3 regions of the Oceanobacillus longus genome follow, and region 1 is predicted to be linked to each of the others. Evidence: riboswitches for the same ligand, from Rfam matches in the RefSeq annotation. Region 1 holds a riboswitch; each other region holds the start of a gene.

Region 1 (3,228 bases):
AACTGCTAGTATAACTGTGATTAATAGAAAGATTTTTTTCATTGTAACTACTCCATCTAAGATTTTTAAAGTACGTTCTATTTTAGGGTAAAGGTACGGAATAAATATGTAAATACGATTGAAAACTTGTAATAAACACCTAACATTCCAGGTAATATCTGGTAGATTAAAGGTTGCATATACTTAGTAAATTTATCCTTTTATACCAATTTGTTAATTAAATTTTCATACAATTTTAAATATTACTCTGGTATAATTATGTTATAACGCTATAATTAACGAAAAGGGGGAAAGAATACATGAAAATATATAACCCTGCAGATATAGCTAACTTATTAGGGGTAAAGGAATCAACACTAAGGAAGTATAGTATTCTATTAGAAAATGCAGGTTATAAATTTAATAGGAATAATCAAAATCAACGATGGTACAATGAGTATGACGTTATTGCTTTGCAGAAACTTGTAACGCTTAAAAATAGCGGCGATATGAGTCTTAAAGAGTGTGCAGAAGCTGTATATTTATGGGTTAAAGGTGATGATGTAACACAGGAATTAACTGTTATAGATAACGACACAAAACGCTATAACAACGATTTAACTGAATTAATAGACATGGTCCATCATCAAAATAAATTATTGGAAAACTACAATAAACAGCAGCACACGCAAAATGAATTGATCAAAGAATTGGTACAGCGACTGAATCAGCAACAGGATTATATAGAAATAAGACTGAAGGAACGTGACAAGATGTTAATGCAAACGATAAATGATCGACTCGAAACACAGAAACAAATTGCAGCAGCAAAAGAAGCAGAAGCGGAAGAACAACAAAAACAGGGTTTCTTCATCAGGCTTTTCAAAAGATAAAGGTGCCTGTCACTCCCCGAATTTTGTCGAATACACTCCGTAACGCAGCATATTTTAAAAACCAACGCTTGTAAGTTAATCAGAAATTTGGTAATATTACTCTAACTTGAATAAACAAACCTTATCTGGTCGGTGAGGTAGAGGCGCAATTAATGGGAGTAATCAATCGGAGGATGACATCTATGATGATTGATGAAAGGATTATTTGCCGAAGCGTGGTAAGGGTCAATCTTATGATGGCTGGTATGTTTCTGAATAGGAAATTTACTGTCATGCAATGTAACTGTTCATGGAGAACTACTGATCGAAATGGAGAATAACGTATACTGTAAAAACAATGGTAGGTTATTTTCTATCGTTGTTTTTTTGTGTGCGTAATAAGGTGGTTAGACCTTGTGTACACATCTTCCCTTCATTTATCACTTTTTTTCCTAAAATATTTACGTAGGAAAACGCTATGTAAATTTACTTCACTACTACATGCATGAGACAGTAAGGATCCAAATCCATAACCAGATCATTCCCTTTAACTATCCCATTGTTTATTTTCCCCTAAATTATTTACAGAGGAGATAGTTACATCATGAAAAAAATCTTTACCAATGGACAATTTTATACATTTAATCCAGAAAGGCCAACAGTACAATCTGCTGTCGTGGAAAATGGCCGCTTTATAGATATGGGGACAACCGAGGATATGCTCATCCAGTGGGGAACCTCCGATTTTGAAGTTATTAATCTGGAAGGGAATACGGTGACACCTGGATTGGTAGACAGCCACCTTCATATGTCCATGATTGCCACGAAATTTATCGATTTGGATTTAACAGGAATTACGACGAAACACGAAGCACTGAATCACATCCAAAATTATGCAAAAACACTTCAACCAGGTGAATGGCTACTGGGGGGAGGATGGGATGAGAACCTCTTTACCGATGGAGGAATTCCTTTAATTCATGAACTTGATCATGTAGCTCCACACAACCCATTATATTTAACGCGAATCTGTGAACATGCCGCTATAGTTAATCGCAAAGCATTAGAAATAACTAATTACCATCCTACCATGGCAGTACCCGTAGGTGGAAAAATCGTATTGGATGAATCGACAAATATGCCAACAGGATTACTATTGGAATCTGCTTCCCATCTAATAACGCAGTATATTCCTGAAAAATCTTATGAAACGTTGAAAAATGCTATGAGAAAAGCAATCAACTTCGCTATGGAAAAAGGTCTAACAAGTGTTCATTCAAACGATCCCCTTTACTTAGGCGGTTTACGTCAAACCTATCAGATTTATGATGAATTACTGAACCACGAGCATCTTGGATTACGTTCCAATCTTTTAATCAATCATGAATTTCTCGATGACTTAAGAGATATGGGAATGTATGCCGGATACGGAAATGAAACACTACAAATTGGTGCAGTAAAACTATTTGCAGACGGTGCATTTGGAAGAAGGACTGCTTTATTATCAGAGCCTTACAATGATGACCCGGGAAACTATGGTAAAGCTATGTTTGATCAGCATGCAATATATGACATCATCAAACGTGCACGTGAATTATCCATGCCGATAGCTGTTCATACAATAGGTGACCAAGCACTGGTAAATGTATTGGATTTACTGGATCAGTTCCCTACCGTTAAACACCGCGACCGGCTGATACATGTACAGGTGCTGCGTGAAGATTTAATTGAGCGTCTTGCACAACCAAGCAGAATTGCAGATATTCAACCACGATTTTTAGCGAGTGATTACCCATGGGTTGAGGAGAGGCTTGGGGAAAAACGAATGAAGCTTTCCTATGCTTGGAAAACGCTGCAGGAGGCCGGAGTAATATGTGCTGGAGGATCGGATTCACCTGTCGAACCAGTCAATCCATTAATGGGAATTCATGCTGCTGTAACAAGAAGGTCACCAGGGCAAACGCATGATGGTTGGTACCCTGATCAAAAATTAACGATGCATGAAGCATTTAGGTTATTCACTGAAATGGGAGCATATCCAACAAATGAAGAAGCAATCAAAGGAACCATTGACACAGGTAAATTGGCTGATATGACCGTTTATTCCAAGAATCCATTTGAAATGGAAGATGCTGACGAATTATTAACCACATCTATTGAAATGACAATCATTGGTGGTGACATCAAATACCAAAACAACTGAGCACTACTTCTTTTTTATTCTAGTCCTAAGTGAGCAGTTCTTCGTTTTGCTGAAAGGACGATAAATCAAGATATTTAGATAATGGTGAAATAGACCGAGAGATTGTTTTATTTTATGAGGAGAAGGAAACATAATTGTCGGAGAAAAAATAATATAGTTAAAAAGCAGATATAC
Region 2 (3,228 bases), on a different contig from region 1:
TTGGGTTGAGACATAAGAAGCGTTATCGAAAAAAAAACTTTGCATCGCCTCCAAATAATTTTATAATGATGATTACGTTACTTATATTTGTGTGCAGTGTTGGTCTTAGTATATGGATCATTGATAAGCGGATTGAACCGGTCTTAATGGAAATTGCAGAAGTAAAAACGGATGAATTTGCAACGCGTGCGATTAATTCAGCGGTAAGATTTGCTGAAGAATACAGCTTTGATGAAGTATTGAATATTACCTATGATAATGAAGGCCATGTCGCAACATACAATTGGAATCCCTCTGTAGTCAGTGAAATAAATCGGGTGGCAACAGATCGTGTTGAAGAATTCTTTTTAAATGTAAACAGGGGTGATCCAATTACGTATGATTATTCCCTTCATGATCCTTATGAATATGAAGAAGGGGCAGAGGGACGTGTAGAACAGGATCCGACATTGGTGGAAGTTCCACTAGGTCAGGTTACTGGAAATACAGTCCTGGCAAATTTAGGACCTAAGATACCAATAAATCTCGGGTTAGTTGGAAGTGTAAGGACGAATATTATACGTGAAGAAGAGGAGTTTGGTATTAATGGTTCATGGGTTTCCCTTTATGTAGATGTAGAGGCTGATGTTCAAATAATTATTCCATTCACCACAGATGTGAAGACAGTCAATACAGAAATTTACATTGATGGTGGGGCAATTATGGGGAAAGTACCCGACTTCTATGGTGGTGATGGAGGTGGACCATCCATCTCTGTGCCAAAAGACGACTTGCAGAATGACTGAAAATCTTGTATAGTAAAATCATAATTGAATAAAAACCTTATCAGATCGGTGAGGTAGAGGCGCAAATAATATTAGTAATCAACCGGAGGAGGACAACAGTGATGGTTGGTAAAAGGATTGTTTGCCGAAGTGTAATAAGGGTCAGACTTATTATTGCTGGTACATCTTTGAATAAAGGATGCACTGTCATGCAATGTATACGAATGTGCATGGAGAACTACTGATCGAAATGGAGGATAACGTATATTGTAAAACAATGATGGGTTATTTTCTGTCGTTGTTTTTTTGTGCGCAAAATTAATGACGTATGCTCGTACACCAGGCGTTTCGCAATCAATATGTCCAACTCCCACACATTCGATATTAACTAATGGAGGTAACATCATGGAAGGAACAATTTTATCACTTATTCCAGCACTGCTTATGTTGGTACTTGTCGTACTAACCAGGAAGGTATTGCTATCTTTAGGTGCAGGAATTATCGTTGGAGCTTTATTAATTCATGATTTTAACATTTTAGATTCCTTATCTGAAGTTTGGATGGTTTTTTATACTATCTTTGTTTCAGAAGGATCTTTAAATACAGGAAATCTGCTGTTATTAGGATTCTTATTATTATTAGGTATGATGACAGCATTTCTTCAAGCGTCAGGCGGCAGCAGGGCGTTTGGGGAATGGATGATGAAACGCGTCAAAACCCGAACTGGTGCGCAAGTAATGACAAGTGTTTTAGGTTTAATTATATTTATCGATGATTACTTTAATAGCTTGGCTGTTGGACAAGTTGTAAGGCCATTAACAGATAGACATAAAATCTCTCGTGCAAAACTAGCTTATTTTATCGATTCTACGTCTGCACCCATCACAGTTATTTCGCCAATTTCAAGCTGGGGTGCATATATAATAGGTATACTAGGTGGATTGTTTGCTGCTAATGGCATTACGGATATGCAACCATTAACAGCATTTATCCAAATGATCCCTCTTAATTTATATGCACTTTCTGCAATATTGCTTGTTTTCATGGTTGCCTATTTGAAGCTGGATATTGGCCCAATGCGTAAACATGAAGAACGTGCCATTAATACAGGAGCAGTATTGGATCCGGAACAGGATAAGGTACCTGGAGATTTAAGTGATACATTTAATCCACATCAATCAGGTAAAGTATACCATCTATTACTGCCGATTATTATTTTAGTCGTTGGTACAGTTCTATCGATGGTTGTTACTGGTGCCAATGCAAGTGATAATGTAACTATATTAACCATCTTTGCTAATACAAATGTTAATTTATCACTGTTTATAGGTGGAGTTGCTGCTGTTGTAACATCATTCGCATTTCATGTTAACTTAAGCATACCAAAGGCGAATGTAGGGAAAATCTTTTTTGAAGGTATTAAAACCATGCTTCCAGCCATTTATATTCTTATTCTTGCATGGATGATTGGTTCTATTATCGGAACAATTGAAACCGGAACGTATTTAGCAGAAATAGTGAGTGAAGCGTCCATCAGTTCATCGATGTTACCAGTTCTGTTCTTTATCATTGCTGGATTAATGGCTGTTTCAACTGGAACATCATGGGGAACATTCGGTATCATGTTACCAATCGCTGCTGAAGTTGCGGCCGTCTCTGACATGGAGATGCTTCTACCGTCCTTGGCTGCAGTACTTGCTGGTGCCGTTTTCGGTGATCATTGTACACCAATTTCAGATACCACGATCCTGTCTTCTACAGGTGCAGGTGCGAACCATATTGACCACGTGTTGACACAGTTACCATATGCACTCATTGCTGCTGGGGTAGCTATTGTAGGTTATTTATTGGTAGGTCTAATGAATATGGTATTTGTTCCACTATTCATTTCACTAGCTCTTGTGTTGCTAATTGGTTTCCTCATTCATTCAATCAAAAGTAAATAATAACAAATAAAAAATCTTTCACCCTATTTGGTGAAAGATTTTTTTGTTAGGAATGAGGGTAATAAATAGAAGATTTAAAAATTACTTTGACATAGGTGAAAAGTACCGATATAATACAAGCATAAATGTTAGAAAATAATAAACATTTTAAACATTCATTTTCACCATGATGCATAGCATAGTATTGCTAGTAGAAGAGAAAAAGGGGGAGGTTTATACATGGAAACACGTTCACAGTGGGGGACAAGAGCTGGTTTTATATTGGCAGCTGTTGGATCAGCGGTTGGTTTGGGAAATATTTGGCGTTTTCCAGCGGTTGCTTATGAAAATGGTGGTGGAGCATTCTTTATTCCTTATTTATTTGCACTGTTAACTGCTGGGATACCGATACTTATTATGGAATTTACCATTGGACATAAGTATCGAGGATCAGCTCCTTTATCGTTCAAAAGAATGAATAAGAAAACAGAATGGCTCGGATGGTGGGGGGTATTAGTCGCATTTGTTATATCTACGT
Region 3 (3,228 bases), on a different contig from region 1:
TACAAAAGAAAAGTATATTATGATTACTAATTTACAGCAATCGTATGGAGAGCGGGCGGTTCTGAAAGGATTGGACCTTAGTATAGAAAAAGGAGAGTTTGTAGCAATCGTTGGGAAGAGTGGTTGTGGGAAGAGTACCTTACTTCGATTAATTGCAGGACTGGAAAACTTCAATAAGGGTTCCATTTATATAAATGATGAACCATTGAACCATTTAAATGAATATGCACGTATCATGTTTCAGGATGGGAGGCTTCTTCCATGGAAGCGGGTGATTGATAATGTGTGTATTGGACTTCCTAGCGATTTCAAAGTAAAAGCGGTTGAAGCTTTACATCAGGTTGGATTGGAAGATCGTATGAACGACTGGCCGTCCAAACTATCCGGTGGTCAGAAGCAACGGGTGGCGTTAGCCAGGGCTTTAGTTCATAATCCTTCACTACTACTATTGGATGAGCCACTCGGAGCACTTGATGCACTTACTCGAATTGAGATGCAGGATCTCATCGAGTCACTTTGGAAACAAAAGAAGTTTACATCTATTCTCGTTACACATGATGTGGAAGAGGCGGTTGCTATCGCTGATCGAGTCATATTAATTGAAAATGGAAGTATAAGCTTGAATCGGACTATTCGTTTGCCTAGGCCGAGACAACGTACACATCCTGCTTTTTCGATGTATGTAGAAGAAATACTGGAGAAAATTCTTGATCGTAATAAGGGTAAAATCGCTTTAGTAAGGAATTCAAAGGAATCCCACATTTAAAACTAGTTCCATTTCACTCCATAAATGATAAAAGCTACACCAATTATCAAAATCATCTTACCGAAAGAGTTTTTATCAGCTTCTTCCCTGAAACGATTTCTCTCATTAAATGCAGCACTTGTACACATAAGGACAGTTAAAATTGCGAGGGGGTCCCGTTTAGGTTGTTTTATTTTGTTAGGATAAAAAATGAACCTCTATAAAAAGTAGGTTCATTTTCGGTTACTATTCTAAATCTTCATCATCGAGTCTTCTGAAGCCTTCTTGCTGAAGATAATCAGCAGCGGCATTGTAGGTTGCATATGTACCATCCAATAAGTCTCCTGCATAGATATTCCATAAGTCAAAATCATGAATTATTTTAAGGATTTGTAGTTCGTTATTAATCCAGCTCTCTTCAAAAGGTTCTGATTCAGCGAGGGATTTAATGGATTGCTTTATGATTTTACGCAGTTCATCAGGGGTAAAATCACGGATATTTACCATTCCTTTAGAATCAACCGTATAGTTTTCATCTATTTGTTCAGCATAAACAAATCCATTGCCATTTGGATGAAGATGATAGACGACAATCTTCTTTTCCATGACACTTTCTTCAAAATGAAAATTGACACGGCCTAATGATACATCATGACGCTCTAATTCTGTAAAGTCTTCAATAATTGCTAGTTTTTTTTCAAATGTAAGCATGTTACCTCCAGATAGATGTTATTTAAGAATCAATTTTTATTATACCACTTGAATATTGTAAAATACGAAGGAACTGCATTAAATCTTTATAGGAAAAAATGGATAATGCTTGTTTATTCTAAGATACTTTTGTTATAATACAAGTAACAATCAAATACTTTCTTATTTTAGATTTTTTTAAGGTAAGGATAGAGGTGCAGAAACCATTAGTACTTATGTTTAGGAGAATGAGATCCGGGGATACATAAGGAAAGGGGAATTTGCCGAAGCGGAAGGAGACTCATCATCCTGAAGTTGGTTCTGTTATTTAATAGATGCAGAACTGTCATATAGGGAACTATATGGAGGGCTATCAAGCGTAGAACTAACACAAGTTCTAAGCAGCAGCGGGCTCTCGTTGGTGCTTTTTATTTTGGTCCTCCACACCTATCCAAAAAATTAAAGAAAAGGTGTGAACAGTTATGAATTTCGGTAACGTATTAACAGCAATGGTAACTCCGTTTGATCCATATGGAGAAGTAGATTTTGAAGCTACTAGAGGATTGGTTAATTACTTGATAGCAAATGGCTCAGATGGGTTAGTGGTTGCGGGAACAACAGGTGAATCGCCTACATTAACGCATGATGAGAAATTAAAATTATTTAAAGTTGTTGTGGAGGCAGTGGATGGGAGAGTTCCAGTCATTGCAGGCACAGGATCAAATAATACAAGAGCCTCTATTGAACTTACAATAGAAGCGGAGAAAACAGGTGTGGATGCAATTATGCTTGTTACTCCGTACTACAATAAACCGTCACAGGAAGGTATGTATCAGCACTTCCGCACGATCGCAGAAAGCACTGCATTGCCTGTCATGCTGTATAATATACCAGGAAGAAGTGTTGTTTCCTTAGATTTGGATACGATTATACGTTTATCTCAAATTAAAAACATTGTCTCTGTAAAAGAAGCAAGTGGAGTTTTAGATCGTACAGCAGAACTTATCAGTCATACGTCTGATGACTTTAGTGTGTACAGTGGAGAAGACAGTCTAACACTGCCTACGCTCGCTATCGGTGGTACGGGGATCGTATCTGTTTCTTCCCATATCATCGGGAACGAAATGCAGGAGATGATTGAGCATTTCAATAGAGGTGAAGTTACGAAAGCAGGCGACATCCATCGTCGTATATTGCCGGTGATGAATGCAATGTTTCAAGCTCCAAGCCCAACGCCAGTAAAAGAAGCATTAAATCGAATCGGTGTGCCTGTTGGAAGTGTACGCTTGCCACTCATACCGTTAAATGATTTGGAACGTGAATCTTTATCAAAAGTAATTGCAATCTACGAGGAAAAAAGAGTAGCAGGATATTGATCACTTAGGGGAATAAGCGCATATGCTTATTCCCTTTTTCTCATTAGGATATGTTAAACTAACTTGTAAGAATACTTTAATCATGGTTTCAAGAATAAAGGGGTAGCAACATGATACGAATAAGTGGCATCACTAATGACCAACAGTTGAAAAGAAATGTTTCCATAAATGAACTAAATTTATCTGAGTATAAAATGTGTTGGATTGATTTTAATAGCCCAAATGAAGCAGAAATCAATCATTTAGAACAGACTTTTCATTTTCACCCACTTGCAATTGAAGACTGTGTATACAGACTACAACGACCAAAATTGGACTATTACGATGATTACACCTTTTATGTGACACAAACGGTGAGAGAAGGAAGCAAGGATGTTTCAAAAGATGAGCTGAATTTTTTTATAGGAGATAACTATA

The links. A riboswitch is a leader RNA that binds a small molecule or an ion and turns the genes downstream of it on or off. The one in region 1 is predicted to bind lysine.
Region 2: another riboswitch for lysine. It lies ahead of ACFOUV_RS07980 (Na+/H+ antiporter NhaC family protein); the one in region 1 lies ahead of ACFOUV_RS11165 (amidohydrolase).
Region 3: another riboswitch for lysine. It lies ahead of dapA (4-hydroxy-tetrahydrodipicolinate synthase); the one in region 1 lies ahead of ACFOUV_RS11165 (amidohydrolase).

The regions. Positions count from the first base shown of each region.
Region 1 is NZ_JBHSAO010000008.1:101,788-105,015, forward strand. Features, by position in the region: gene ACFOUV_RS11155 (D-alanyl-D-alanine carboxypeptidase family protein) at 1-42, opposite strand, end outside; gene ACFOUV_RS11160 (hypothetical protein) at 300-872, shown strand; lysine riboswitch at 1,003-1,180, shown strand; gene ACFOUV_RS11165 (amidohydrolase) at 1,456-3,054, shown strand.
Region 2 is NZ_JBHSAO010000006.1:64,835-68,062, reverse strand. Features, by position in the region: gene yunB (sporulation protein YunB) at 6-785, shown strand; lysine riboswitch at 832-1,013, shown strand; gene ACFOUV_RS07980 (Na+/H+ antiporter NhaC family protein) at 1,170-2,711, shown strand; gene ACFOUV_RS07975 (sodium-dependent transporter) at 2,931-3,228, shown strand, end outside.
Region 3 is NZ_JBHSAO010000001.1:804,974-808,201, reverse strand. Features, by position in the region: gene ACFOUV_RS04200 (ATP-binding cassette domain-containing protein) at 20-766, shown strand; gene ACFOUV_RS04195 (hypothetical protein) at 992-1,456, opposite strand; lysine riboswitch at 1,638-1,816, shown strand; gene dapA (4-hydroxy-tetrahydrodipicolinate synthase) at 1,918-2,811, shown strand; gene corA (magnesium/cobalt transporter CorA) at 2,922-3,228, shown strand, end outside.